Regions from separate parts of the Lysinibacillus sp. FN11 genome, predicted to be linked through region 1. Evidence: riboswitches for the same ligand, from Rfam matches in the RefSeq annotation. Region 1 holds a riboswitch; the other holds the start of a gene.
The links. Region 1 has a riboswitch for FMN ahead of ribE (riboflavin synthase). Riboswitches for the same ligand answer to the same signal wherever they lie in the genome.
Positions count from the first base shown of each region.

Region 1 (4,990 bases):
CACTCCTTGCTCTTTCGCAATCAACGGAAAAATATGGCCTGGTCGACGAAAATCAGTCGGCTTAGCTTGCTTTTCTATCATCCTTTGTATCGTTAGCGCACGCTCAAAGGCGCTAATCCCTGTCGTTGTTTCTACATGGTCGATACTTACCGTAAATGCGGTTTGATGGTTATCCGTATTGTGCTGAACCATCGGATATAAATCTAGCTGTTGTGCAAGCTGCTGCGAAATCGGCGTACAAATTAAACCTCTACCATTGGTTGCCATAAAGTTGATTGTTGCTGGTGTGATGAATTCAGCGAGTGCCAGAAGATCTCCTTCATTTTCCCGATCCTCATCATCAACCACCACAATCATATTGCCCTGCCTTAAATCCTCTATGGCTTCTTCAATTGAATGTAGCACGATGATCAACTCCTATTCTATGATTTAAAAACCATGTTGTGCTAAATAATCTCTTGTAATAGCTGGCGTTGTTTGCCCTTTTTTTAATTGCCCTATAATGTATTTTCCGACTAAATCGGTTTCGATATTAACGATTGCTCCAACCCTCTTCAAACCTAAAACGGTTTCTTTGTAAGTATGAGGAATGAGCGAAATCGTGACACTATTGGCTTCAACATGAAAAAGGGTTAAGCTTGTGCCATCAATTGTTATGGAACCCTTTGGAATACAAAAGTTGGTTAGTTCCTCTGACATTTCGATATCAATATAAACAGCGTTTGCCACTGGACGTTTTCGCAAAATTTTGCCGACTCCATCAACATGACCAGCAACAAAATGACCCCCAAATCGTCCATTAGCAGGCATGGCCCGCTCCAAATTAACAGAATCACCTATTGCCAGCTGCTGTAAATTTGTTGCTTTGACTGTTTCAAGCATAACATCCATCGTAAGCTGCTGTTGTGTGAAATGTGTCACCGTTAAACAAACTCCATTGACCGCTATACTGTCACCAAGCTTGACATCCTCCGTTATCTTGGCTGATTGAACCGTAATTTTCATACTGTTCCGATCGCTTTGCACGGCTTTTATGATACCAATATCCTCTACAAGTCCAGTAAACATTCCATCACCTACTCTACTTTATTAGCACTTCTATCCTTTACTTTTAAAGTTTATCCACCTGTTTTTGTGCCTTATCCTTCTCCCTTCTCTCGTTAACAATAAAAAATAAAAACCCCTTTACATCAAAGGGGTTTTGGGAGTATAAGACATCAACAAATAAGCCTATTTGAAAACAATTTTTTCATAGACTGTCATCTCATTCGTTCTTCTCCCATCCAGACTATCACTGTCGGTTTTGGATTTGCACCAAATCAGCTTGCGCTCACGGACTTTGAATTGCTTCATCACCGCCGATTGGGAATTTCACCCTACCCCGAAGAACATCTTCTATTCGATTGTAGCTAAATAAAAAAACTTCCCACAAGGTGATTGGGAAGTTTTGTAATAAATGCATAGTCAAATAAACCTTCTAAATTAGAATCAATTTAAAAAGTTCGCATTTTTACCCTTCTCCCATCCAGACTGTAACTGTCGGTTTTGGATTTGCACCAAATCAGCTTGCGCTCACGGACTTTGAATTGCTTCATCACCGCCGATCGGGAATTTCACCCTACCCCGAAGAATATTTTTATTTAGCTAGTCTTACGATAACACTATTTTATTATATTATCCATCCTTCTTTTTAAATTTTTTTGGAAGCATAAATTTTAAACAGCTCTGACGAGACTTAAAAAATGTAAAAGATGTTATTAAAATGATGACATTTAACCTGTTAATGGAACTTCTTAATCAAAAAAACGTTCCTTTACAAGTGACTATTCAGTCTAGCCGTTTGGAGGTCATTTACTTGACATTTTTAAAAAATATACCTTTTAAACAAGCTATTTGCTATGCCCTATTAGCATTCTGTTGTGGGGTTTCGATTGTTTTCGTACATCATAATGAACAATTTTATGATCGACCGATAGCGAAAATAACGCAAGTGGATGTAACAAAATCAGAACCAATGACAGACATGTATGAAAATAGGGATTTTTTATTTACACAGGAAATTATGGCCATTATCAAAAATGGTCAGCATAAGGGGCAATCCATTCATTTGACGAATGACTATTCTTCGTCTGGTGCTTTTGATCAAGAATACCATGTAGGCAATGAAATCTTTGTCACGCTAGATGATCGCACAGCACAATCAGTTTTAACAGGAACCATTGTCGATTTAAAACGTGATCAAACCATGGTAATGATTGCATGGATTTTTATTTTTGCCCTACTTATTATAGGTAAAAGACAAGGCTTATTTTCTATCATTAGCCTGGTGGTCAATGCTGTGATTTTATCATTCGCATTAGATCTTTATGTGAAGCATGGGGGCGTAAGCCTATTAGTAGTCAGCGGCATTTGTGCGGTGCTATTTACAATTATCTCGCTACTACTTATTAGTGGATTAAATACAAAAACATATGTAGCCATCGTGTCCACACTTTTAGGCACTATTCTAGCGCTTATCATAAGCTCTATTGTAATGTGGTTGACAGGTGAAAATGGTCTTCGTTATGAAGAAATGCAATTTTTAACGCGTCCCTATCGTACCGTCTTTATGGCAGGTTTATTTATTGGCTCACTCGGGGCAGTAATGGATGTTTCTATTACAATGGCTTCCTCGATTTTTGCTTTATACGAGCAAGATCCTACGATCCCTGTCAAAGCACTTAAATCTTCGGGACATGAAATCGGTAAAGATATCATGGGTACTATTACAAGTATTTTATTCTTTGCCTACCTTTGCGGCTCCATACCTATGATTATTCTCTATTTAAAAAATTCTTCCACATTAGGGCTTACATTGTCCTTAAATCTTTCTTTAGAATTAGCCCGTGCCTTAGCAGGGGGTATTGGTGTTGTCCTTACGATTCCTATTAGTCTGTATACCGCTATATTTTTCATTAATCGAAAGAGGGTTCGAGAATGAATGTTGTCGTCTTATTAGCAGTTATATTGTGCGTGTTAATGGTTCTAGTCGGCGGTAGACAGGGGATACGCTCATTTCTTTCTTTATTCCTAAACTTTGGTGTACTCTTTGTCACCATTTTTTTAATGACAAACCCTAAAAATAGCCCTATCATCTTGACGTTTATTGCCTGTACGATCATTAGCTGTATTAGCCTTTTCTATATCAATAAAACAAATAGTAAAACCATTACAGCCTTTATCTCGACGATGGTGACGATAGTTGTGTTACTACTCTTTATTACCTTTGTAACGGAAAAGTCGATGATCCAAGGGTTTGGCGAAGAATCAACTGAAGAAATCAGCATCTTTTCTCTCTACATTGGTGTTAATTTTGTGCAGATTGGTGCATCAGTCATCATTATGAGTACGATAGGTGCCATTATGGATGTAGCTATTTCTATCGCTACCTCCATGCATGAGATTTTTTATCGCAATCCTTCGATTAGTAGAAAAAAACTATTTGCAGCTGGCTTAAGTATAGGAAGAGATATATTAGGAACCGATACCAATACGTTATTTTTTGCTTTCTTTGGTGGCTATTTAAGCTTGTTAATCTGGTTCAAGGACCTCTCCTATTCGATTGGAGAAATTGTTAACTCCAAGGTTTTTAGTGCAGAAATGACAACCATTTTTTGTGCAGGTATCGGCATTGCACTGATTATTCCGATCGCCTCCTGCATCAATGCCTATTATTTAATTCGTACACGCGAAAAATCAGAAAAACTTTTATAAAAATTACCAGCACCTATCATAAAACAAACTTATGAGACACCTCTTTTTGTTGTAGCATTTCCATTGCAATCGCCTCATTTTCTGATAATATTTACCATAAGATGTTTACGTACGCTCAAAATGGTTGTTATTTCAGGATTACTAGATCGCCCATTCCATGTAACATTTTTTAGCATAGAACGTCAATACAACGAGATGAAAAAGGAGAAAGTTTGCAATGAAGCATATTATCTTTGATTTTGATGGGACGCTGGCAGATTCTACTGCTGTGTTTGCATCAGCATGGAATACTTTAGCCCAAAAATATAAATTTAAAGGCATTGAATTGAAGGAAATTGATACATTAAAAAAATTATCAATTTCAGAACGCAGTAAATTATTCGACTTTCCAATGTATAAGTTGCCTATGATTTTACCGCAATTTTATAAATTGTATCGCCAATCATTAAATGATGTTCATCTGTTCGAGGGAATGAAGGAAGTATTAATAGAGATTGATAAAAGAGGCTATAAAATCCTGATTATTTCCTCAAACTCTAAAGAGAATATTTTAGAATTTCTTAAAATGAACGGTATTCATTGTGTAGCAGATGTACTTTGCTCCAACCGCATTTTTGGTAAGGACAAAGTAATGAAAAAGTTTTTAAAGGAAGCGAATGTTGACTCATCTGACGTCGTATATATTGGAGACGAGCAAAGGGATATTGTTGCGTGTAAGAAAGCCGGAGTACCAATTATTTGGGTGGAATGGGGCTATGATGCCAAAGAGGTCGTGCAAAATGAAGAACCTGAATACAGTGTCACAACACCACAGGAAATTTTAGAGATCATTTAATCATGAAAAAGGATAATAGCACTTGTCTATTATCCTTTTTATATGACTATCCTTTGATGTCACTAATTTGCATAAGCTTTTCTGCTGTACTATTAACCCCTTTGTAGGCATCTGTTAATTCATGCATACTCGCAGCAAACTGCTGTGTAAACGCAGCAATTTGATTCGATGATGCATTGACCTGATCGATGGATTGTTTAATGTTTTCTAGTTGCACAGTTATGCTATCAGCACTTTCTGTACTACTCTGAGACATTTTTTGAATTTCAGAAGCGACCACCGCAAAGCCACGCCCATGCTCACCTGAACGTGCCGCTTCTATGGATGCGTTTAGACCAAGAATTCTCGATTTCATAGCTAAATCTTTTACTAAATGGACAATCACATTAATTTGCTCTATAT
Region 1 is NZ_CP102383.1:1,139,764-1,144,753, reverse strand. It holds gene ribB (3,4-dihydroxy-2-butanone-4-phosphate synthase) at 1-405, opposite strand, end outside; gene ribE (riboflavin synthase) at 430-1,068, opposite strand; FMN riboswitch at 1,268-1,393, opposite strand; FMN riboswitch at 1,510-1,635, opposite strand; gene NP781_RS05935 (YibE/F family protein) at 1,856-2,980, shown strand; gene NP781_RS05930 (YibE/F family protein) at 2,977-3,753, shown strand; gene NP781_RS05925 (HAD-IA family hydrolase) at 3,971-4,588, shown strand; gene NP781_RS05920 (methyl-accepting chemotaxis protein) at 4,635-4,990, opposite strand, start outside.

Region 2 (4,990 bases), 410 kb from region 1:
GTGAACTGAAGGAGAAGGAAGACAAGCTTGTCCACGTTTTACCAAAGGACAATGACTATGATGTTGCATCAGCTACCGTTAATGAATACAAAGGGACTTTAGAGGATACCTTCTCGGATTCTGAATATACGGAAGTTGAGATTCAAAATGAAGATGGCACACCTTATGAGTTTTCTCAAGAGGGTGAGCCAAGTCAAGCCATGTCATTAACAAACGCTAAGCATTTTAATTATTATTTATACCAAGATGGTAATGGGGCAGAATATCTGTCACCAGATTTCCGTCAAACATTTGCTAATGTTACAGAGGCACTTACACTAATGAAAAACAAAAATGATGATGTTTATGTAACAGTGGTTCCTGAAAACGTAACATATACCGTGAAAGAGGAAGCGGAAGGTGTAGTCGTAACATTCGATATTCCCTTAGATTTAGCATCGATGGAGCCAATTCGCGCTACCCAATTGATTGAAGCTATGATGTTAACTGCTGCTAGCTTTGACCAACAATTACGCTTAGATAATGTGGTCCAAGAAAGCTGGGAAGGATTCGATTTAAAAACGTATTTGCCAAAGCCTGTGGGGCCAAATAAACAATCTATGCCTTAGTCAGAATCAAAAATGGAGCATCCCTGTAACATGGAATGCTCCATTTTTATAATACATACAAATCTAATCGGATTTTTTTAAGCAGAACTATTTACTTTTTCTTAATAATTAATTATAGTAAGGTTGTAGTATAAAATAATATGATTCATCTTCGGGGCAGGGTGAAAATCCCGACCGGCGGTAATAGAGTGGTGAACCGTTAATGTTTCCATTAACTCGAATGGTTTATGCTTCGCTCTTCAGCCCGCGACCTGTGCAAATTTATTTGCATGGCTGACTTGGTGTGATTCCGAGGCCGACAGTTAAAGTCTGGATGGGAGAAGATGGAGGTACGATCGTCATTCATTGTTATGAAATAAACTATGACCGAGCGCTTTTTTTGTATGGCTTTTTAAATGGTGCTCAAAAATAGTTTAAATTGACGCTTATTCGTCATGCCTTTCTCCCTTGTGCTCTTCATGCATAAGGGTTTTTTCGTGCTAACAATTGAAAGATCGTCACCTTTCTTCTTGCGAGATTGAATCAGCAAAGAGGAGAGAGTTTTCTATGAAGAAAAATGTTAAACTCCAATCGTTTATTACGATTGGCATGCTGAGCAGTATTTCGTTTTTATTAATGCTTTTTAATTTCCCAATTCCACCATTCCCAGCATTTTTGGAAGTGGACTTTAGTGATATGCCTGCATTAATAGCAGCCATCACAATGGGGCCTGTAGCTGGTATTTTAGTAGAATTATTTAAAAATGTATTGGATTGGATTTTCTCTGGAACGCCAACAGGTGTGCCAGTAGGTCATATGGCCAACTTTGCAACAGGTATTTTATTTATTTTACCAGTAAGCTTTATTTTTAATCGCTTTAAAACAATTGCTGGTCTTGTTGGAGGTTTAGCGACTGGGACAGTTGTAATGGCAGTAGGCATGAGTATTTTAAATTACGCAGTATTTTTACCAATGTACACATACTTCTTAGGTATGGAGCCTGTTGTAGGTGACTCACTTTATAAAATGATTATCGCTGGGATTTTACCATTTAACATTGTGAAAGGTATTTTATTAACGGCTATTATGGCATTTTTATTTACAACAATGCGCAAATGGATCGACCGCCAGCGTTCTATCTATATAACAAAATAATTTTTACTAACCTCGGGTCAATATACCTGAGGTTTTTTTGTTGGAAGGAACGATGGATAGGAAAAGGTGTGAAGAATAGAAAGGCAAAACTAACGGATAAATATAGAAAAAAGTAATAGAGTAAAATAGCTAAATAGTACTTTATGATTATAACCTAGTCGAAAGCTACATTTTCATGTAAAATAGAGAAGAGTTTAGAATGTTTGAGGAGTTTGAAGAGATGAGTGGAAAAAAAGGACAATGGTCTAGTAAATTAGGTTTTATTTTAGCATCAGCTGGTGCAGCGATCGGACTAGGGGCAATTTGGAAACTTCCCTATGTAACAGGACAAAGTGGTGGGGGAGCATTTTTCCTTATCTTTGTGTTATTTACCTTGTTAATAGGGCTACCGATGTTATTATCCGAGTATGTTTTAGGACGTGGTACACAATCCGAGGCTGTAACAGCGTATAAAAAAATTGCTCCAACTAAGCCAGGCTGGGCTTGGATTGGTCGAATGGGCGTGCTAGGTTGTTTTTTATTATTAACTTTTTATAGCGTAGTTGGAGGTTGGATCTTTATTTATAGTGGGCTAGGTGTAGCTGGCGCGGTAATTGATCCGGCAGTAGATCCAACTGAATTATTTGGAAAAATTATAGGCACACCTTGGATTACGCTAGTTGGTCTAGTGTTGTTTACATTGGTCAACGTACTTGTGATTTCATTAGGTGTACAAAATGGGATTGAAAAGGCCAATAAATGGATGATGCCGTTACTTTTCATAATGTTCATTGTCCTTGTTGTGCGTGCTGTTACATTAGATGGGGCAATGGAAGGGGTAAAATTCTTCTTATGGCCTGATTTCTCGAATATTACGGGTAAGGCATTATTAGAAGCCCTAGGGCAATCGTTCTTTGGGTTAGCAGTAGGCTTTTCTTGTCTAGTTACATATAGCTCTTATCTAAAAAAAGATGTCAGTCTGCCGAATTCAGCAGGTTCTGTAGTGTTGTTAACCGTGCTTGTTTCATTTTTAGCAGGATTAGCAATTTTCCCTGTGGTGTTCGCCTTTGATTTAGAGCCAGCAGCAGGTCCGGGTTTGCTATTTATGGTGCTACCAACAGCTTTTAGTCAAATGCCATTCGGTGAAGTGTTTTTAGCTATGTTTTTATTGCTATTTTTATTTGCTACATTAACGTCATCATTTAGTTTATATGAGATTATTGTCGCAGCATTTATGGAGAATAGTCAGAAATCCCGTCCAATGTGGACACTTTTACTTGGTATAGTCGTATTTATTGCAGCTATTCCAGCTGCACTTTCTTCGAGTGTTTTGTCGGATATAATGATTTTTGAGAAAAGTATTTTTGATGCAACTGATTTTTTAGTGTCAAATATCATGCTTCCACTAGGGAATTTATTCATTGCTATTTTTATTGCCTATGTAGTAGATAAAGAATTTGTGAAGAGAGAATTGCTAACGGGTAGTCAAATGGGACAAGGCTATTATTCGACATATCGTATGTTAATGTTAGTTGTTGTACCGATTATCATTCTAGTTGTGTTTGTTAATATGCTACTGCAGTATTAAAGAAAAGGTGTATTCCTATTAGACGGAATACACCTTTTTATTAGAATAACAAAAATTAATAGTCGTTAAGCGATAGCTCACCTAGCCAATCTTCTTTAATAATCTTCCTTGCTTGTTCTTCACTTTCGGCAATAGGGAATACTTTATCAACCTGTGAAATAGCGAATAAGTTGCGAATGAAATCATCGACGACAATAATGGCGATTTTCTTATCTTTTACAGACACCTTCTTAGCGAAATTAACGATCATACCGAATCCAGTACTATCAATATTTGTTACCCTTTGCATATCGATAATGTATCCGTGTTTTGTGTCTAAGCTAAGTGTTTGAAGCTCTGACTTTATTTCTTCAATCATCCCGTATTCTAAATCGCCTGTAAACGCAATCACAATATAATCAGCCTTTGTGTCAATATTCATTGCAATTTTCTTCTGATTCATCCTATAGCGCCTCCATTTTTCTTTTCTTGTTTGGGGATTTATTCAAACTTAAATTTATTCACTTCATTTTGTAATTTATCAGCAATTGATGATAACTCATCTGAGCTTTGTGTAATTTCTGCAACAGTCGCATATTGCTCTTCTGAGGTTGCGGCAATCTCTTCTGTAGCTGCTGCAGCATCCTCGATGATGCGAGAAATATCTTGGATAGCCTGTTGCACACCTAAGGAGTTGTCGTTAACATGTGTAAATGCCACTTTCATTTGTTCGACACCTTCTTCAGTTTCGACAACTTTCTCCACAATTTCTTTTAAGGCACTTCCGCCTTTATTGATGATTGTTACTTGCTCCTCGACAGCTAGTAAATTACTTTCCATTGTCCGTACGGTCACAGATGTTTCCGCTTGGATATCATTAATAAGATTAGTAATTTGTCCAGCTGCTAAACTTGACTGTTCAGCTAACTGACGAACCTCTGATGCAACGACAGCAAAACCTTTTCCTTGATCTCCTGCTCGTGCTGCCTCGATGGCCGCATTGAGTGCTAACAGATTCGTTTGTTCTGCGATGCCAGTGATAACGGTAATAATACCACCAATTTCTTCAGAGCGCTTGCCTAATTTTTGGATAGAATCAGTTGCATAAGACACTGTTTTCGTAACATCACTTAGATGCATAATCGCTTCATTGATGGCTTCTTCTCCTTTACGCGCGATATGTGTGGATTCGATAGCGCTGTTTAAAGTGATTTCGGCCTTTTGTAAGCTCTTTGATACTTCTTCAATCGTTTTTTTCATCATTGAAACTATTCGCTCAGCCTGATCAGATTGAGTGGTAGTACCAACGGCGATTTCATTCATTGTTAGTGCGATCTGATTAGATGCTTCACTTGTTTGATGTGATGATTCTGCCAAAGTGTGTGACGACTTTGCAATTTGATGTGCACTACCAGCCACAATCTTTATCGTCTCTGTTAAATGATTTTTCATACTACTAAATGCGCGAGCTAATTCAGCGATTTCATCTTTGCCTTTAGGGTTTAACAGTTTAACATTTAAATTTAGTTCTGCTAGTTCCTTGGCATTGGTACTTAGAATGTTAATAGGATTAACAATTTGCTTTTGTAAGAACCAACTAATTCCTCCGATCATTACAATGGCGATTACTAAGGAAATAGCTACATTCTCCAGTGCTGATTTTGTGGCAATGCTTATATAAGGAGCGGTAGGGACAGCGGTT
Region 2 is NZ_CP102383.1:730,592-735,581, forward strand. It holds gene NP781_RS03450 (RNA polymerase subunit sigma) at 1-608, shown strand, start outside; FMN riboswitch at 752-937, shown strand; gene NP781_RS03455 (ECF transporter S component) at 1,155-1,742, shown strand; gene NP781_RS03460 (sodium-dependent transporter) at 1,963-3,309, shown strand; gene NP781_RS03465 (STAS domain-containing protein) at 3,365-3,751, opposite strand; gene NP781_RS03470 (methyl-accepting chemotaxis protein) at 3,790-4,990, opposite strand, start outside.
Region 2: linked by a shared signal. The riboswitch ahead of NP781_RS03455 (ECF transporter S component) and the one ahead of ribE (riboflavin synthase) in region 1 are both predicted to bind FMN.